DNA from 2 places in the Muriventricola aceti genome. Region 1 is predicted to be linked to the other one. Evidence: riboswitches for the same ligand, from Rfam matches in the RefSeq annotation. Region 1 holds a riboswitch; the other holds the start of a gene.
The links. A riboswitch is a leader RNA that binds a small molecule or an ion and turns the genes downstream of it on or off. The one in region 1 is predicted to bind lysine.
Positions count from the first base shown of each region.

Region 2: another riboswitch for lysine. It lies ahead of OCV64_RS07455 (Na+/H+ antiporter NhaC family protein); the one in region 1 lies ahead of asd (aspartate-semialdehyde dehydrogenase).

Region 1 covers NZ_JAOQKF010000013.1:41,722-50,806, reverse strand. The annotation lists gene scfB (thioether cross-link-forming SCIFF peptide maturase) at 1-172, opposite strand, end outside; gene scfA (six-cysteine ranthipeptide SCIFF) at 276-416, opposite strand; gene OCV64_RS13465 (TIGR04086 family membrane protein) at 566-988, opposite strand; gene yajC (preprotein translocase subunit YajC) at 1,069-1,344, opposite strand; gene tgt (tRNA guanosine(34) transglycosylase Tgt) at 1,451-2,596, opposite strand; gene queA (tRNA preQ1(34) S-adenosylmethionine ribosyltransferase-isomerase QueA) at 2,869-3,891, opposite strand; gene OCV64_RS13445 (SpoIID/LytB domain-containing protein) at 3,916-5,727, opposite strand; lysine riboswitch at 5,794-5,973, shown strand; gene asd (aspartate-semialdehyde dehydrogenase) at 6,138-7,226, shown strand; gene dapA (4-hydroxy-tetrahydrodipicolinate synthase) at 7,280-8,170, shown strand; gene dapB (4-hydroxy-tetrahydrodipicolinate reductase) at 8,184-8,939, shown strand; gene OCV64_RS13425 (zinc-ribbon domain containing protein) at 9,040-9,085, opposite strand, start outside.
Region 2 covers NZ_JAOQKF010000005.1:152,334-161,418, reverse strand. The annotation lists gene OCV64_RS07470 (alpha/beta hydrolase) at 1-182, opposite strand, end outside; gene OCV64_RS07465 (rubrerythrin) at 288-968, opposite strand; gene OCV64_RS07460 (PaaI family thioesterase) at 1,105-1,509, shown strand; lysine riboswitch at 1,597-1,765, shown strand; gene OCV64_RS07455 (Na+/H+ antiporter NhaC family protein) at 1,884-3,647, shown strand; gene OCV64_RS07450 (hypothetical protein) at 3,845-3,970, opposite strand; gene OCV64_RS07445 (hypothetical protein) at 4,031-4,198, opposite strand; gene OCV64_RS07440 (hypothetical protein) at 4,211-4,366, opposite strand; gene OCV64_RS07435 (ABC-2 transporter permease) at 4,368-5,021, opposite strand; gene OCV64_RS07430 (ABC transporter ATP-binding protein) at 5,018-5,878, opposite strand; gene OCV64_RS07425 (GntR family transcriptional regulator) at 5,875-6,255, opposite strand; gene OCV64_RS07420 (MATE family efflux transporter) at 6,606-8,033, shown strand; gene OCV64_RS07415 (rhomboid family intramembrane serine protease) at 8,086-8,649, opposite strand; gene OCV64_RS07410 (phosphoglycerate dehydrogenase) at 8,649-9,085, opposite strand, start outside.

The DNA.
Region 1 (9,085 bases):
CCCGTGGATCATATTGGTCCAACTGCTCCGCCAGTTTTTGAGGCAGCCTCTCTCCCATTGGCCCTTCAATCAAAGAGAGCAGGTCAAAGCTCAACTTATCCAACACATGGACCGCGCCACTGTTCACATCAGCGGCCAGATACTGGCCGAGCGCCGTAAAGGTATGTACCATATCGAACTTCCTTCCTCGATTTCCCTATCGATATCATTTGGATGGAGAAATAGACATGAAAAAGGGCAGGCTGACGCCCACCCTTTTCAGGTATGTTGAGAACTTACTTATTCTCGCACTTCTGATTGGCAACAGTGCAGGAAGTCTTGCAGGCAGACTGGCAAGAAGTCTGGCACTCGCCGCAGCCGCCCTTGGCGGCACTGGCCTTCAAAGTGGCCCCGTTGAGGGTCTGGATATGCTTCATTGGTATCTCCTCCTGAATCGCTTAGTGCAACAATTATACCACAGTTTTTCTCTGGACGCAAGTCCGGCAGTTCCTTTGGCGGAAAACTGAAGCTGGGCAATATCGCTGCTATCAAGTGGTATTGTAGCATAGCGAACCGGATATTTCAATCATCTTTTCCGCTTTTTCTTGGGCTTTCTTCCCAGTATACCGGCTATCGCTCCCCCACACAGGCAGGCGCAGAGTATGCCAGCTCCCCCCTGCTCTAACGATGCGGTATCATAGGCCAGAAGGCCTGCCGTCAGCAGAAGCAGGAACAGGATTGCTCCTACTCCTGTCCCCACTAGCAAAGATTTGGAGCGGATCCTTTTGATGCTGTATATCCCGCCAACAGCCCCGCCTAAGACACAGACCGCTAGTACCGCTCCCTGAGCCCACTGTTCCCGCAGGATTCCTGTTGAAATGAGCAAGGCGCACAGCAGAAGTGCTAGCACGGCCGAAAAACCGGCGAGCACCCCACCCTTGAGCAGTTCACACATACTGTTGACCCACTGTTCGCCCGATTCCTCTTGCCGTCTTTCCCTCTTTTTCATAACACAATGCCCTCCCCGCGGTCTTCTGTTTTCACGAAAACCTATGCGAGAAGGGCATATAGTATGTCTATTTTCTGTGATTACTTCTGCTCCGCAGCAGCGGCAGAGGAGTTCTTAGTGGAAACAGCCCACTTGGTGAACTCGATGCGGACGCGATCAGCCCCGGTCTCAATCACGATGGTATTCTCCTTCACAGAACAGATGGTGCCGATGATACCGCCGATGGTAGTAATCTCATCGCCGACAGTCAGCGAATTGCGGAGGTTCTGAGCCTCCTTCTTCCGCTTGTTCTCGGGGCGGATCATAAAGAAGTAGAGCATTGCGAACATTAAGGCCATCAGTATTAAGGTTTCCAAAATTCGTTCCCTCCAAAGTTGTTGTCAGCTGTTTCCAGTCAGACGCATTAGTGCTATTATAGCGGGTTTTTTTCCTGTTGGCAAGTCCTTTTGTCAAATTCGAGGACTATATTCCTGGGTCTGCTGCGGGTCTGTCCAGCTTTCCAGAAAATTTCTGTCGGAATGCCTCAAATCGTCCCTGATCCAGTGCCTCGCGGATGCGGAGCATCAATTCGTTATAGAAATGGAGATTGTGGAGCACTGCCAGACGCATAGCCAGCATCTCCCCGGCCGTCAGCAGGTGCCGGAGATAGGCTCGGGAAAAGGAGCGGCAGACCGGGCAGTTACAGGTGGGATCAATGGGACGGGAATCCAGCTTGTACTTCTCATTTTTGATATTTATGGTGCCCTCCCAGGTATACAGCTTTCCATGGCGGGCGTTTCGTGCCGGCATAACACAGTCAAAAAAATCCACGCCGCGGGCTACTCCCTCAATGATATTGGAGGGGGTTCCCACTCCCATCAGATACCTAGGTTTCTCTTTCGGCATATGGGGCTCCACCGCTTCGATAATATCATACATGGTCTGTGTGGGCTCCCCTACAGCCAGACCGCCGATGGCGTAACCGTCACAGTCCAGTTTGGCGATCTCATCCATGTGCCATTTCCGCAGGTCTGCATAGGTCCCACCCTGGTTGATGCCAAATAGCATTTGGCCGGGATTGACGCAGCCAGGTGCCTCATTGAGCTTTCTGTGCTCCACTGCACAGCGATCCAGCCATCGGGCTGTCCGCTCGCAGGAGGCCTTGACATAGTCGTAAGGCGCCGGGTTTTCCACACACTCATCAAAGGCCATGGCGATATCACTGCCCAGATTGGATTGGATCCGCATGGACTCCTCCGGTCCCATAAAGATCCGCTTTCCATCAATGTGGGAGGCGAAGGTAACGCCTTCCTCTGTGATCTTCCGCAGTCCGGACAGAGAGAACACCTGGAATCCTCCGCTGTCAGTGAGCATGGGGCCATCCCAATCCATAAATTTGTGGAGTCCACCCATCTGTCGGACTACATCGTCACCCGGACGCAGGTGGAGATGATAGGTATTAGACAACTCGATCTGACAGCCGATTTCTTTCAGGTCGTGGGCGGACACCGCCCCTTTGATCGCTCCGCAGGTGCCGACATTCATAAAAACAGGAGTCTGCACAGTTCCATGGGGGCAGGTAAATACTCCCCGGCGGGCCTTCACCTCGGTTTTTAGTAATTGAAACATAGATTTCTCCTTAAAGTGTGTGATACCAGCGACTTCATTCCGCCTTACGCGCTGGCTGCAGCTGGCTGTCTTGGGTCCCGGTCCTTCGCGCCGGTTAGCGCCTCCAACTGCTGGAGTCACGCTTCGGGATCCAAAACATTTCTGATTTTTTTGGAACACTCCTTCCGATCCCATCGCTCGAAGCTGCTCTGTAGCGGATATTACCGCCCCCTCTAGGCCGACCACGAGAGCCTGACCGATATTGGACAAGTCTATCAGCCATGACGCGCTTTCTAAGAAATGAACATGGCGTCTCCGAAGCTAAAAAAGCGGTATTTCTCTTTCACCGCCTCTTGATAGGCGTTCAGTACATGTTCGCGGCCCGCCAGAGCGGATACCAACATGATAAGGGTGGACTGAGGTAGGTGAAAATTTGTGACCAGCGCGTCCAACACCTTGAAGCGATACCCAGGATAGATAAAGATATTTGTCCATCCAGACCGCTGTGTCATGGTGCCGTCCTCCGCCGCAAAGCTCTCAATGGTGCGGCAGGAAGTGGTACCCACACAAATCACCCTGCCTCCATTTCTTTTGGTTTGATTGATGATGTCCGCGGTTTCCTGAGATATCATGCAAAACTCAGAATGCATCTCATGGTCGCGGATGTTCTCCGCTTTGACAGGCCGAAAGGTACCAAGGCCGACATGGAGCGTAACGTAGCATACCTTCACACCCATTTCCTGGATATTATCCAGCAGTTCCGGAGTAAAATGCAGTCCGGCGGTGGGCGCTGCGGCGGATCCTACGACTTTAGAATAGACCGTTTGATAACGCTCCTGGTTCTCCAGCTCGGCCTTGATATAGGGCGGCAGGGGCATTTTCCCCAATTCCTCTAATATTTCAAGAAAAATTCCCTGGTAGTGGAACTGGACCAGCCGCTTGCCGTCCTCCAGCTCCCGTTCAATCGTTGCAGTCAGCTGCCCTTGTCCAAATATTATCTGGGCGCCTGTCCTAAGTTTTTTTCCTGGACGGACTAAGCATTCCCAGCACCCCTCGCCCCGGTCCACCAGCAGCAATACCTCACAGGTCCCTCCCGTAGGTCGGTGCCCGATCAGACGAGCGGGCAGCACTCTGGAGTCATTGAGGACTAGGCAATCCCCGGGGCGCAGGAAGTCCGGCAGATCATAAAAGTGGTGATGTCCGACTGCTCCTGTGTTCTTGTCCAGTGTCAGCAGCCGGGAGGAATCACGCCGCTCTAGAGGAGTCTGGGCGATCAGCTCTTCTGGCAGTTCAAAATTGAAATCAGAGGTCTTCAAAACAGTTTACGCCTTTCTCTTCTTTTAATAGGCGTCCACTTGGACGCCAGGAAAATAAAATTTCAGTATCTCGTCATAGTCAAACCCTTCGCGGGCCATGGCGTTGGCACCAAATTGGCTCATTCCCAATTGGTGCCCCCAGCCCGCTCCGTCAAATACATAAGTATCTCCAGAGACGGTCACTGTGCCGCCTCCCACATTGGTCCCGGAGGCACCGGTATTCCCCTCCGACAGCGAGCTGATCTTTCCAGAACCGGAGATCACATACAGATCGCTTCCAGCTCCAGATACCGAACCGGTACCAGAAATCACATATACATCGTCCGTACCACTCAGTGTACCGGAACCATTGACTGCATAGCTTCCAGATCCGTTTCCGGCTGGCTGGCTGACCATCTTTCCATTTACTGTAAACCGGATCGACTTAACACCAAAATTTCCTCGGATACCCATATCTATACCGCCAGAGGATGCACTTGGCTTGAACGTGTTGCTGTTCCCATTTTTCCAGTGTACCTGAAGTCGAATGACGTTTCCCATCTCAGAGTAGGTCAGTTCTAGGTAATCGATGGAAGTACCAACCCCAAAGCCGTTGCTCTGAAGTTTACTGGTCAGCTCCTCTGAGGTATAGGTAACCGTCCAGGGAGAATAGGGATTTAAGTCGTCTACTAGGGATTCGTAAGGATCTATCACACCCTTCAGGTAGGGATGGGTGTTGACTGTATCCGTCCCCCAGACATTCTTTGCGTCCTCTGTGGCTCCGCCCGCGCTGGAGGAATATACGGTCTCTGCCAATTTTCCGTTATAGAGAACCACCTGGCCCGCTGTTTCCTCTACCGCCTGGTCGCTTACCTCACTGGGTCCGGAGTTGGAACGTCCATCTCCGCAACCATGGTATGCCTGACATTCCGTACTGCCACATACGTCAAATCCGTAGCTCTGGTGCCGGCCCATGTTCCTCAGAACATAAGTCCTGGCACAGGTGGCTTGGGCCTTCAGGGCCTCCAAGGGCCAGGTGCGGCCCATCTCATAACAGACCACACCCTTTACATAGTCCTCCAGCTCCACCACATTGACTACCGAGATATTTCCTCCATTGAGGCGCTGATAAAGAAAGCCACCTCGGTATTTATAATTGGAGAACCAAGTCCTGACATCCTCTGCTCCGGTCACGTCTGGCAGGATCGCCAGGATACCACCTGTTCCCTGGTCAAATTGAAACAGGATATGATCCGTCCCTGTTTCCACAATACTCATTCCGTAGGAAGTAGTCCCTACAACGGTCCCTTCCCCTAAGGTATCGATTGCGTCCAGCGCCTCGCCCTTTGAGAGATAGGCTCCCACCCGAACCTGGTATTCTTCATCTATCCAGGCCACGAAGCCATCCTCATAGTCTTCCGCGTCCCGCCGTGCGTCCTCGTAGTCTCCATACCCGCTATCGATCAAAATATGATAGCAGCCCACCGCGATATTGCTGGTAATGGAGGAGGAGTAGGTAGTCTTGCCCAACGAGGCGTCCCGTCCATAGTAGAGGTTTTGTGTCTTAAGCACCGCCACCTGGTCAATGTCCTTCTCCGTCCGTCCCAGCTCAACGAAATCCATATTCCCGTCGTAGTAGCCGAAGCGGAAACCGGCGCCATACCCTGTATTATTTTGGAGGTGAGCGGCCTCCAGCTCTCCCGTTTCTACGTACTGGTACGAGGATGCCAGCCCTACACGGATCATAACCTCACCGTCACTGTTGGTTCTTACGGCCCATCCGGTGGGGACTGCCAGGGTTATTGCAAGTACAGCGGCGGCAAGCCGCATCCAATTTCTCCTCATGGTCTGCTCCATTTCTCCACTTCTGCGGTTTTGTACTATTGACACCGACCTTCAAACGTGATAGGATAGGGTCAAATTCTGCAAGATAGAGGTGCGGCTACATCAGTAGACATGGCCAGGGAGCCGGTTCCCGCTGATCCATGTTCAAAGGGGACGCCGCCGAAGAGCTGCTCTTCCGGTCGAGAGTTTGCTCTGGTCGTCTGGTTAACAGCCAGCCGACTGTCATCAGGGTCAGGCTGATGGAGAGCTGTCTGCTTTTGTGAATATTTTGCCGGTCGAGCAATTTGCTCTTAGTCGACATTATAGTACAAAATCAGCCGCTTGAAAAGCCGCTGATTTATTTTTTTCTTTTCCCTGGTCGACTCATCTATGTTCAGACTTTGTCATACCCTTATATAAGAGAGATTTGGAGGTTGCTTTACATGGAAAAGTATAAAGTAGGTATCATTGGCGGAACCGGTATGGTTGGTCAGCGTTTCATCACACTGATGGAGGGTCATCCCTGGTTCCAGCTTACAGTCATCGCAGCCAGCCCCCGTTCTGCTGGAAAGACCTATGAGCAGGCTGTCTCCGGACGTTGGGCCATGGAGAAACCCATTCCTGAAGAGGCCAAGGGCTTGGTTGTCATGGATGCTCAGGCCGACGTGGAGAAAATCGCCGGTCTGGTGGACTTCGTATTCTGTGCTGTTGATATGAAGAAGGATGAAATCCGCGCTTTGGAGGAGCGGTACGCCAAAGCCGAGTGTCCCGTGGTCTCCAACAACTCCGCCCACCGTTGGACCGATGACGTGCCAATGGTGGTCCCCGAGATGAATCCTCAGCATATTGAGATCATCCCCGCACAACGCCGCCGCCTAGGTACCAAACGCGGCTTTATCGCCGTCAAGTCCAACTGCTCTATCCAGTCTTATGCTCCCGCCATCACCCCCCTGCTGAAGTACGGTGTGGAAAAGGTCCTGGTCTGTACCTATCAGGCCATCTCTGGCGCCGGCAAGACCTTTGAACGTTGGCCCGAAATGGTCGATAACCTGATCCCTTATATCGGTGGCGAGGAGGAAAAGAGCGAGCAGGAGCCGTTGAAGATCTGGGGACGCATCGAGAACGATAAATTTGTCAAGGCGGATGGCCCCTCCATCACCGCCCAGTGTCTGCGCGTCCCAGTATCCGACGGACACACCGCCGCCGTATTTATCAAGTTTTCCGGTGAAAAGCCCTCCATCGAGCAGATCAAGTTAGACTGGGCCAATTTCAAGGGCAGAGCCCAGGAGCTGGAGCTTCCCTCCGCGCCCAAGCAGTTTATCCATTACTTCGAGGAGCCAGACCGTCCCCAGGCCAAGCTGGACCGTGAGCTGGAAGGCGGAATGGCGGTTTCCATGGGGCGGCTCCGTGAGGACACACAGTATGACTATAAGTTCGTGGGCCTGTCCCACAATACCCTGCGGGGTGCTGCAGGCGGCGCTGTCCTGTTGGCCGAGCTGCTGTGCGCCGAGGGCTATATCGATCATAGGTGAGCCAGGAGGTCACCCTCCTTACTTCCCGCATTTGAAGAAAGGGTGTATTGTTTATGAGAAGTCCTGTTTTTACCGGTTCCTGTCCTGCGCTGGTCACTCCCTTTGACCAAAACGGCAGCATCAACTACGACGCCTTCGGAAAGCTGATCGACGACCAGATCGCCGCCGGCGTGGATGCGGTGTGTGTCTGCGGCACCACTGGTGAGTCCGCTACCATGTCTATTCGTGAGCACATTGCTGCCGTGGAATTTTGTGTCAAGCGGGTAGATCACCGTGTCAAGGTCATCGCTGGTTCCGGCAGCAACGACACCTCTGCCGCCGTCTACCTGTCCCAGCACGCACAGGATTCCGGTGCAGATGCCCTGCTCCACGTCACCCCCTATTATAACAAGGCAAGCCAGACCGGTCTGATCAAGCACTATGAGTATATTTCCGACCGGACTGACCTTCCCATCATCCTGTATAATGTTCCCAGCCGCACCGGCGTATCCTTTACTGCCGACACCTATAAGGTGCTGTCCGAAAATCCCAAGATCAACGGCGTCAAGGAGGCCAGTGGCAATTTCTCCCTCCTGGCCCATACCCGGTATCTGTGCCCTGACGACTTCTATATCTGGTCCGGCAATGATGACCAAGTGGTCCCTATGATGGCGCTGGGAGCCAAAGGCGTCATCTCTGTGGCCTCTAACATCATCCCTGAGGTCATGGTACAGATGAGCCACTGGTGCCTGGACAATGACTTCGAATCCGCGGCTAAACTCCAGATCGAATATATGGATCTAATCGACGCCCTGTTCTGTGAGGTCAATCCCATCCCCGTCAAGGCGGCTATGAATCTAATGGGGATGGAGGCTGGTTCACTTCGGCTGCCTCTGTGCGATATCTCTGACAAGAATCTGGCCGTACTCCGCACCTCGATGGAGCGGATGGGCCTGCTGAAGTAAGGAGCGTCCACACGTGCTAAAGATAATCATTTCCGGCTGTAATGGTCATATGGGCCGGGTGGTGACCTCTCTCTGTGAGGCAGATCCCCAGGTGCAGGTCGTCGCTGGCTTTGATGTACTAGGCGCCAGTGACCGAGAATTTCCGGTGTACTCCTCCCCTGCCCAATTTCATGGAGAAGCGGATGCTGTCATTGATTTTTCCTCTCCGGCCGCGCTGGATGGTCTGTTGTCCTTTGCCAGGGATACCCGAATTCCCATGATTTTGGCCACCACCGGATATACTCCTGAGCAAGTCGCTCAAATTGGTGCGGCCGCTCTAGAAGTTCCAATCTTCCGCTCGGCTAATATGTCCCTTGGCATCAATGTACTGCTTGAGTTGGTCAAGAAGGCTTCCACAGTATTGGGAGACAGCTATGATATCGAGATCATCGAGCGGCACCACCGCCGCAAGGTAGATGCCCCTTCGGGAACTGCCCTTATGATTGCGGACGCTGCCGCCTCCGCCTGTGGGCATGAAACCGAATACGTCTTTGACCGACACTCCGTCCGTCAACCACGGGATAAAAAGGAGATTGGCATCTCTGCTGTACGTGGAGGCACCATTGTAGGAGAGCATGAGATCATTTTTGCCGGCCACGATGAAGTAATGGAGATCCGTCATATCGCCCATTCCCGTGAGATTTTTGCCAAAGGGGCTCTTGAAGCCGCAAAATTCATGGCCACAGTGGATGCTCCGGGCCTGTACGATATGAGTATGCTAGTCAAATAAGTCCATCAAAAACGCTCGGACGCCGATGTGGCGATCCGAGCGTTTTTGATGGGGCAAGAAAAAGGACGCCCGATTGGGCGCCCTTTTTTCTTGGCAGATATCAGCCCTGCTGCTCACGCATCTTGGCGAAGCAGTCGCTGCAGTAA
Region 2 (9,085 bases), on a different contig from region 1:
CACACAACAAAGCCGTAGGCGGTGAGGAATTGGGCCAAATGCTGGTATCGCCCGATATGTTCTGCTACCCCATGGACAATCTGAATTACAGCGATAGGGCTGCTTTGGGGGAACCACTCATGGGCGTGTATAGTATGGACGCCGTCAGAGGAAGGATAGGAGAACTCCTTGGTCTGGGTCATAGAACCGCGCTCCTTTCATCGGTATGTGGAGGATGGCGGGGGCGCGTGCGGTCCGGCCCTGCCGCCCACCTTCCTGTCCAGTTTACCCCAAAGCTGAGAAAACAGTCAACCCATCTGTTCCAGCAGTGAGCGAATGGTGGCGGCATGGAGGACCCCGTCTTGGGCCAGCTCCTGATATAATTCCTTGAGACAGGCATCCGAGGTGGTCTCAGCGGCCTGCTGATTGGCCCGCTCCCATCGCTGCTCCCAGACGAACTGATCCCGTAGGGCCAGGGGGAGAGAGGCGTTAATGACCACAGAGGGGATCGGTGGGCGGTAACGCTGACCGATGATGAGAAAGTAGGCGGCAGAGAGCTGGCGCAGGGCCCGCCGGTGGTCGGCAGCCAGACAGCTCAGTGACCTGGAGCAGCTTCCGCCCCTGCGGACTAGGGCCTGGGCAATGAAGACCCCTTCTTTGACCAGGTCCATGAGAGAGGCGAGCGTCTGTTCCTCCCCCTGGGACTGGCTGCCGAGGCAGAAGGGGGGGTCCTCCTCCGCTTTGCTGCGGGACGGGGGAGGGGGCGTAGGAGAAGCGGCGGGCTGTACCGGGGTCTCGGCTGGGACCGGCGCGGCCTCGCACTGGTCTTGGGGGGCGGTTTCGGCGGGGGCGATCTCATCTACTTCCGCCCGCCCTATGGCGATGGGGCTCTGCGCTTGATCGGGCATCACACGGCGCCATACCCGGTCAAACGCCTCCTGGTCCACGCCCTGGGGAGTCAGGGCGGCAGGGTTCGAGTTTTTTTCCATGGCGATTCCTCCTTGGGTATGAGTTCTTACCAATCTATGCGTTTGGGGGAAAATCGGTGAAATTTTTCCCGTCAGCCTTGCCCCACAGATGTTTTTGTGATACACTTCCCCTGACAACGAGCAAAGGAGCGGTTCCATGACTGACCAGGAGAGGACCGATTTTATATTCCGCACAGTCAATACGCCGCACCAGTTTTCCTATGAGAACGGCATCACCGTGACCCATGTGGAGCCCGGTTATGCCAAGGGGGAGCTGGTGGTGGGACCTAACAGCATCAATCCCCATAAGAATGTCCACGGAGGGGCAATGGCCACCCTGGCCGATACGGTGGGGGGATGCTGCGCCTGTTCCAGGGGCGGCGTCTGCGTCACCGCGGGAAGCACTATGGAATTTTTGCGCCCCGCCTCTGGAAAGAAGATATTCTGTGTAGCCACGCCCAAGAAGATGGGCCGCACCCTGTCTGTGATCCAGGTGGTGCTCACCAACGACCAGGATGTAGTGGTGGCCACCGGCACTTTCACCTTTTTTATGATGGATTGATAGAAAATTGAAAAAGAAGGGGCTTTTTTTCGAAAGAGGCTTGACAATAGTGAAGGGCCGTGGTAGGATACTTGCAATTCCAAATGAATAGTGGATAGAGGCGCGGTACTCATGCGTACTGTGGGACAGGGTCAGGCAGCCGTCCCCAGGAGAGGGTGTACCGCCGAAGGCTGGCTTCTCTGCCTGGAGAGGCGAACCTGGGCCGCAGGAGAATATCCTGCGGACTGTCACGAACAAGTGGAGCGCTATCCGAAGGTCCCTGGGGTCCGCCTGGGGACGTCCGGCTTTGCCATGGGCGCTTGACGTGCCTGTGGCTTTTTTGTTTGCGCGGGGGGCTGCGGCCCCGGAGAGAGAATCATGTGGAGGGAAAAGAAATGAGAACGAGAAGATCCTGGCCTGTGCGCCTGATCATCATGGTGATGATGGTGCTGGCCCTGGCGACCACCAGCTTTGCCGTGCTGGCGGACGACCCCACCGAGGTATCGGGCACCAAGATGATCGAGTGTCCCGACTGCGGCCTTACGGGCGGGTGTTCCGTATGCCTGGGCACTGACGCTGAATGTGAGGCCTGCGGCGGCACCTTTGTGTGTCCCACCTGTGGGGGTGAGGGGTATATCCAGTCCCCCAGCAGCTCCTACAACACCGCCCTGTCCCTGCTGCCCCCGGTCATCGCCATCGCCCTGGCCCTGATTACCAAGGAGGTGTACTCCTCCCTGTTCATTGGAATCCTGGTGGGCGGCCTGCTGTACTCCAATTTCTCCTTTGAGGGGACGCTGAATCACGTGTTCAGCGGCGGTATCGTGGCCTCCCTGTCAGACAGCTACAATGTGGGCATTCTCATCTTCCTGGTCATTCTGGGCACTATGGTGTGTCTCATGAATAAGGCAGGCGGCTCGGCCGCCTTCGGCCGGTGGGCCAAGAAGAACATCAAGTCCCGGGTCGGTGCCCAACTGGCATCCATCCTGTTGGGCTGCCTGATCTTCATTGACGACTACTTCAACTGCTTAACCGTGGGCAGCGTCATGCGGCCCATCACCGACAAGCACAACGTGTCCCGGGCCAAGCTGGCCTATATCATCGATGCCACCGCCGCGCCGGTATGTATCATCGCGCCCATCTCCTCCTGGGCAGCCGCCGTGTCCGGCTTTGCCGAGGACGGCCAGGGCCTCAATCTGTTTATTCGGGCTATCCCCTATAACTTCTATGCCCTGCTCACCATTGTGATGATGCTGGGCCTGGTGCTGATGAAGGTAGACTTCGGCCCCATGGCCAAATTCGAGAAGAACGCCGTAGAGAACGGCGACCTGTTCTCCGGCTCCAACCCCTATGCCATGATGGATGAGGAAATCGACGACACCAAGGGTACTGTGATGGACCTGGTGCTGCCCATCGTGGTGCTGGTGGTCTGCTGCGTCATCGGCATGATCTACTCCGGCGGATTCTTCTCCGGGGAGAATTTTGTGGATGCCTTCTCCAACTCTGATGCCTCTATCGGCCTGATGCTGGGTTCCGCCTTTGGCCTGCTGTTCGCCCTGATCTACTTCTTCGTCCGCCGCTCCATGACCTTCAAGGAGATGATGGGCTGTATTCCTGAGGGCTTCAAGGCCATGGTGCCCGCCATCCTCATTCTCACCTTTGCCTGGACCCTGAAGAGCATGACCGATTCACTGGGCGCCAAGTACTTTGTCCGTGACTTCGTCCGCAGCGCCCAGGGCCTGCAGATGCTGCTGCCCGTCATCGTATTCGTGGTGGGCTGTCTGCTGGCCTTTGCCACCGGCACCAGCTGGGGTACCTTCGGCATCCTGATCCCCATTGTCCAGAACGTATTTTCCATGGACAACCCTCTGGCCATCATCTGCATCTCCGCCTGTATGGCCGGCGCGGTGTGCGGAGACCACTGCTCCCCCATCTCCGACACCACCATCATGGCCTCCGCCGGTGCCCAGTGTGACCATGTCAACCATGTGTCCACCCAGTTGCCTTATGCAATCTCCTGCGCGGTTATTGCCGGCATTTCCTATGTGGTAGCCGGTGCGTTGGCTTACTTCGGCCTACCCGGTATCATCGCTCTGCCGGTTGGCATCGTCCTAATGCTGGGCTTCCTGTTTTTCGTAAAGAATGCTCGGAGGAGCGCCTGAGGTAAAACGGCGGGATATCCAGACCGAAAGCAGAAATAAAATAAACAAAGACGGAGCAGAAGCGTCGCTTCTGCTCCGTCTTTATTTAGATGCGGCAGGAGAAGAAAGATTCTCAATGATTTCAAATCCTGCTGGGGACGTTGTGCGTTCCCGATTTTGCCTTTCCCGATTCCTGTCCGGCCTTCACATCTGGGGAGCTAGACCTTTTCACACTCCAGCTTTTCCTGCAGTGCCTTGATGGCAAGGTCTAGAGCAGGGATAGACTTGGCGGTGGCATACTGCTTCATGTGCTCCAATTCCCGGATGGCTTCTTTAGTGGTCATAGCGGTCACACTCCCTCAATCATTTTTTACTATTATAGCATGGGAGGGAGAAAATGTAAATCACCGGCGCTTTCGCCAGCCGCCGCCAAGGAGGACAAGGCCGGTGGCCAAGGCAAAGAGGAGCCAGAACAGAAAACTTCCACTGGGGATGGTGTCCGTAAAGGCGAGCGCCACCAGGGTGACAGCTACGGCGCGGCCAGCCCAGATCAGGGGCATAATTTTTGGCATAGAGGTTCCTCCTTATCTCCGATGGGCCAGAGCGAAAGCTCCGGCCAGAGCCAGCAGTGCCAGGACCAGCACCCGCTCCACGGCGGTAGCGATCCAGGCGAAATGCAGGACAGACAGGGTGATGGATACCAGGCAGCCCGTCCATACCATCAGGACCCCGGTTTTCATATCAAAACTCCTTCTGTTCCATGATACGGCAGGAGATGAGGTAGGATAGCCCAAGTCCCAGGAGTGGGATCAGAGGGAGTAGGGAGCCCACGGCCAGAACAGTGCTCTCCGGCATCCGGTCCAGAGAGGAGAGGTCGATGCCCTCGAAGAGCCCCAACTTGTAGGCGCCGAAGAACAGGAGCAGGGGGGCGAAAATGACGATATACATATAGGGGCGGGCCCGTTCCACCCCCAATTTATAGCACAGGGGGAGGAGAATATCAGCGATGATGAGTCCCAGCCCCAGAGATACCATCAGGCTCAACAGGTTTTCGGCCATGGCGCTCTGCCCTTTCCCAATGGACAGGACCACGCAGGCCACCAGGGAGTAGAGGGTTGCGGCGGCGGCCATCACCAGGGTGAACAGGTAGCGCGCGCCCACCAGACTCCTCCGGCCAGTGGGGAAAGTGAGGGCGTATCGGTCCCACTTGGCCAGTTCGTCGAAGGAGAAGGCGGACAGGGGCAGCATCATGATAATGATTTGAGTGACGGCGGTGATGGTGGAGATGGGAAAGAGTCCAATCACGGCCAGCAGCAGGTAAAAGGCTAGAAACAGCACATAAGTCTTAAGGGTCTTTCGCATCACGAGCATATCTTTTAGAACCAGTCCGGTCATTGTGCTTCCCCCTTTGCGATGAATAGCATGATGTCTTCCAGCGTGGTCCGCTCCACCAGCAGTTCTGGATACCGGCGGCGGAAGGCGGCCCGGTCGGCCACCAGGCCCTCGCAGCCGTAGGAGCTGCGGCGTACCCGGATCAAATCGTCTGGGGCCACAGAGTTCAGCTGTGCGGCGGTGCAGGCCAGACGACCGTAATTGTCCAGAATACGATCCTTGGCGTCGGACAGGACCACCTGCCCCTGGTGGATATAGGTGATATAGTCCGCCGCCTTCTCCAGGTCGCTGGTGATGTGGCTGGAGATGAGGATGGCATGGTCATCGTCCTGGATAAATCCGAGAAACTCGTCCAGAATTTCATCCCGGACAATGGGATCCAGACCGGAGGTGGCCTCATCCAAGATCAGCAGCTTGGGGTGGTGGGCCAGGGCGGCGGCCAGGGACAGCTTCATCTTCATCCCACGGGAGAACTCCTTGATGTACTTGTCCTCCGGGAGGCGGAATTTTTTCAGATAGTCCTCATAGAGCCCGTTGTCCCAGGCGGGGTAGACCGGGCCCAGGATTCGCTTCAGATCCCGGGGACGGAGGGAGTCGTGGAAAAAGCACTCGTCCAGCACCACGCCCACCTCCAGCTTGGCAGCCCGCTCCTCCCTCTGGTTGTCGTGGCCCAGGAGGGTGATGGTCCCCTCGTCCCGGCGGATCAGGTTCAAAATACATTTGATGGTAGTGGTCTTGCCTGCCCCATTCTCGCCAATGAGGCCCATGATGGCCCCTCCGGGAACGGTCAGGTTGATATCCCGCAGAGAAAAATCGCCATAGGACTTGCGGAGCCCTTGTACTTCAATACTATTTGTCATAATTCGTCACCTTTATACAGAATATCCAATAGCTCATGGAGCTCATCGAGAGAGAAGGCTCCCTTCCGGGCCTCCTCCACCGCCTGGGTAAGCTTCTCCTCCACCCGGCGGAGCTGGGCCTCCCGCAGCAGCTCCCGGTTTTGGGGCGCCACGAAGCAGCCCTTGCCTGGGACGTTCTCCAAAAAGCCATCTCGTTCCAGCTCCTCGTAGGCCCGCTTGGTGGTGATGACGGAGATACGGAGCTCCTTAGCCAGCAGGCGCATAGAGGGCAGGGCATCCCCCGCCGACAGGGTTCCGGCCATGATTTGCTCCTTCACCTGGTCGGTGATCTGCTCGTAAATGGGTTTGACGCTGGAATTACTTAGAATGATGTCCATCTCATGCCCCTTCTAACAGTGGAGAGAGGGGAGAGCTGCCGGCCGGTACCAGGTCCAGTGCCCGCCCTCTGACGCACTGTTATTTTGTGTTTTCTGTATATATACTACATATACAATATAACAATAGAAAGCTGTTGTCAATAGGGCGGGTAAAAAATTTTTTGGCAGTGGTATGGCGGAAGGCGGAGCATGGGAGACAGCCGGCCTCCGCCATTAAGCATTTTGGCCAGTTTTCTGGAAAAAAAGCGGGAAATGCTATGGTTTTGCCTAATTTACAAGGAGAGAGGCCAGTGCTATAATTGCCAGCGCCTAGAGAAGACTTAGAAAAAGTGTGTGGAGAGGCGAAGAACGTGAAACTGGAAAATGATCTGGGCCGCGATCCCATCCGAAAGCTGGTCCTGAATATTGCGATTCCCAGTATGCTGGCCCAATTTGTCAGTGTGCTGTACAGCATTGTGGACCGCATCTACATCGGGAATATCCCGGAGATCGGCAACCTGGCCCTGGCGGGGGCCGGCGTCTGTGGTCCCGTGGTCACCATGATCGGCTCCGTGGCCTTTTTGGTAGGGGTCGGCGGTTCCCCCCTGATGTCCATTCGAATGGGCGAGGGTAACCTGGCCCAGGCCAGAAAGATACTGGCAAACTGCTTTCTCCTGCTTAACGTGCTGGCGGTGCTCCTGATGGCCGGTGCCCTGTTGACCAGGCGGCCTCTGCTCCTGCTTTTCGGAGCCAGTGAGACCACCCTGCCCTATGCTCTGGACTATTACACCTACTACCTGTTCGGCACGGTATTCGCCTTGCTGGCCAACGGAATGAACCAGTTTGTCATCTGCCAGGGCTTTGCCAAGAAGGGGATGCAGTCGGTGATGCTTGGGGCGGTGCTCAACATCGCCCTGGACCCAGTGTTCATCTTTTGGCTGAACATGGGGGTACGTGGAGCGGCCATCGCCACTGTAATCAGCCAACTGGGCAGCTGCCTGTTTGTCCTCCATTTTCTCTTTGGCCCTGTACCCCAGGTGCGCATCACCTTCGGGGGATACAGCCGGAAGATCATCTCCAGGGTCCTGCTCACTGGGCTGGCTCCCTTCCTCATCATTGCGCTGGACAATGTGATGATTATCGCGCTGAACGCTGTTCTCCAGAACTACGGCGGACCGGAGCAGGGAGATATGCTGGTAGCCGCCGCTACCATCGCCCAGTCCTTCATGCTCATTATCACCATGCCCATGGCGGGGATCACCGGCTCTACCGGCTCCATTCTGGGCTATAACTTTGGAGCTGGCCGCCCCGACCGCATTCTGGAGGCCCAGAAGTACATCCTGGCCCTCTGTCTGGCCTTTACCACCGTGCTGTTCCTGGTGGGCCAGTTCCTGTGCGCCCCCTTTACCCACATTTTCACTCCCGACCTCCAGGTGTCCGCTCTGGCGGTCCAGGCCATCAAGATATGCACCATTGGCCTCATCCCACTGGCCTTCCAGTACACCTTGATCGACGGGTTCACCGGTATGGGGATGATGCAGTGGTCTCTGCCCCTGTCTCTGCTCCGCAAGGGCGTGTACTTCACCGCCCTGTTCCTGCTGCCAGCAGTCTTTGGCGCTACCGCCGCTTTCTTCGCGGAGACGGTGTCCGACCTGTTTCCGCCCCTGGTCACCATGGTGGTCTACTGGAAGCGGCGGAACTGGATTATCCAGGAGGCGGCTAGCCACCGCCGCCTGGAGAGTGACGCCCAGACCGCAGTGCAGCAGCCAGCGGCATTGGGTCAGGCTCAGGCCATATAAAAAGAAGCTCTCTGTCAAACCTATCTGACAGAGAGCTTTTTTATGGATATCGTTATGGCCGCCGGCTCATGGCAAAGCCTAGGCAGGCCCCGCACAGCCCGCCCACCACATGGGTGAGCTGGGATACGTTGTCCCGGAGGGTGATGGCGTCAACCACCTCGCCTCCCAAATAGAGGACGGCCACCAGAATAAGGGTCAGAGGGATAGCCCCCGCCCGCATACCGGACAGGGAGGAGAGCAGGATCAGCATGAATACGATGCCGCTGGCCCCAAGCAGAGCTGTCTTAGGAAAACACAAAAACTGGACCAGCCCGGAGATAAGGGCCGTGACCAGGATGCACAGGAGCAGGCGGCGGGAGCCGTACTTTTCCTCCAGGGGAGGGCCCACCACCAGCAGGAGCATCATGTTGCTCAAGTAGTGGGCATAGCCGGAATGGCCCAGCACATGGCCCACCAGACGCACATAGGTCAGGGGGTCAGACAGGGGAGAACGATAGACACAGAACAGATGCAGGGTGGTCCAGCCACCGGTGGCCCACCCCAGGGCCAGAGCGCCGAGGGAGAGGAGAGCAAAGGTGAGGACCACCGGGGAGTTGTACTGGATATGGGGCCGCATCAGTGGTTCAGCACCCGGACACGGATCATATTGGGGATGGCCCGCAGCTCATCCGCCACTTCGTCAGTCAGCCGGGTGTTCACATCTACGATGGTGTAGGCATAGTCCTTTCTGGACTTATTCGTCATATTTTCCACGTTGATGCGGTCGTCAGAAAGGGTGGACATGATCTGGGTCAGCATGGCGGGCACGTTCTTATGGATCAGGCACAGCCGGGCGATGCCGCTCCACTCCTGTGACACGTTGGGCAGGTTTACCGAGTTGGTGATGTTGCCGTTAACCAGATAATCCTGGAGTTGGCGGGCGGCCATGACAGCGCAGTTCTCCTCGCTCTCTGGGGTGGAAGCCCCCAGGTGGGGCAGGGCGATGACGTTCTTTACCGTGGTAATGCGCTCGTCCGGGAAGTCTGTGACATATTTGGCGACCCGGCCGGATT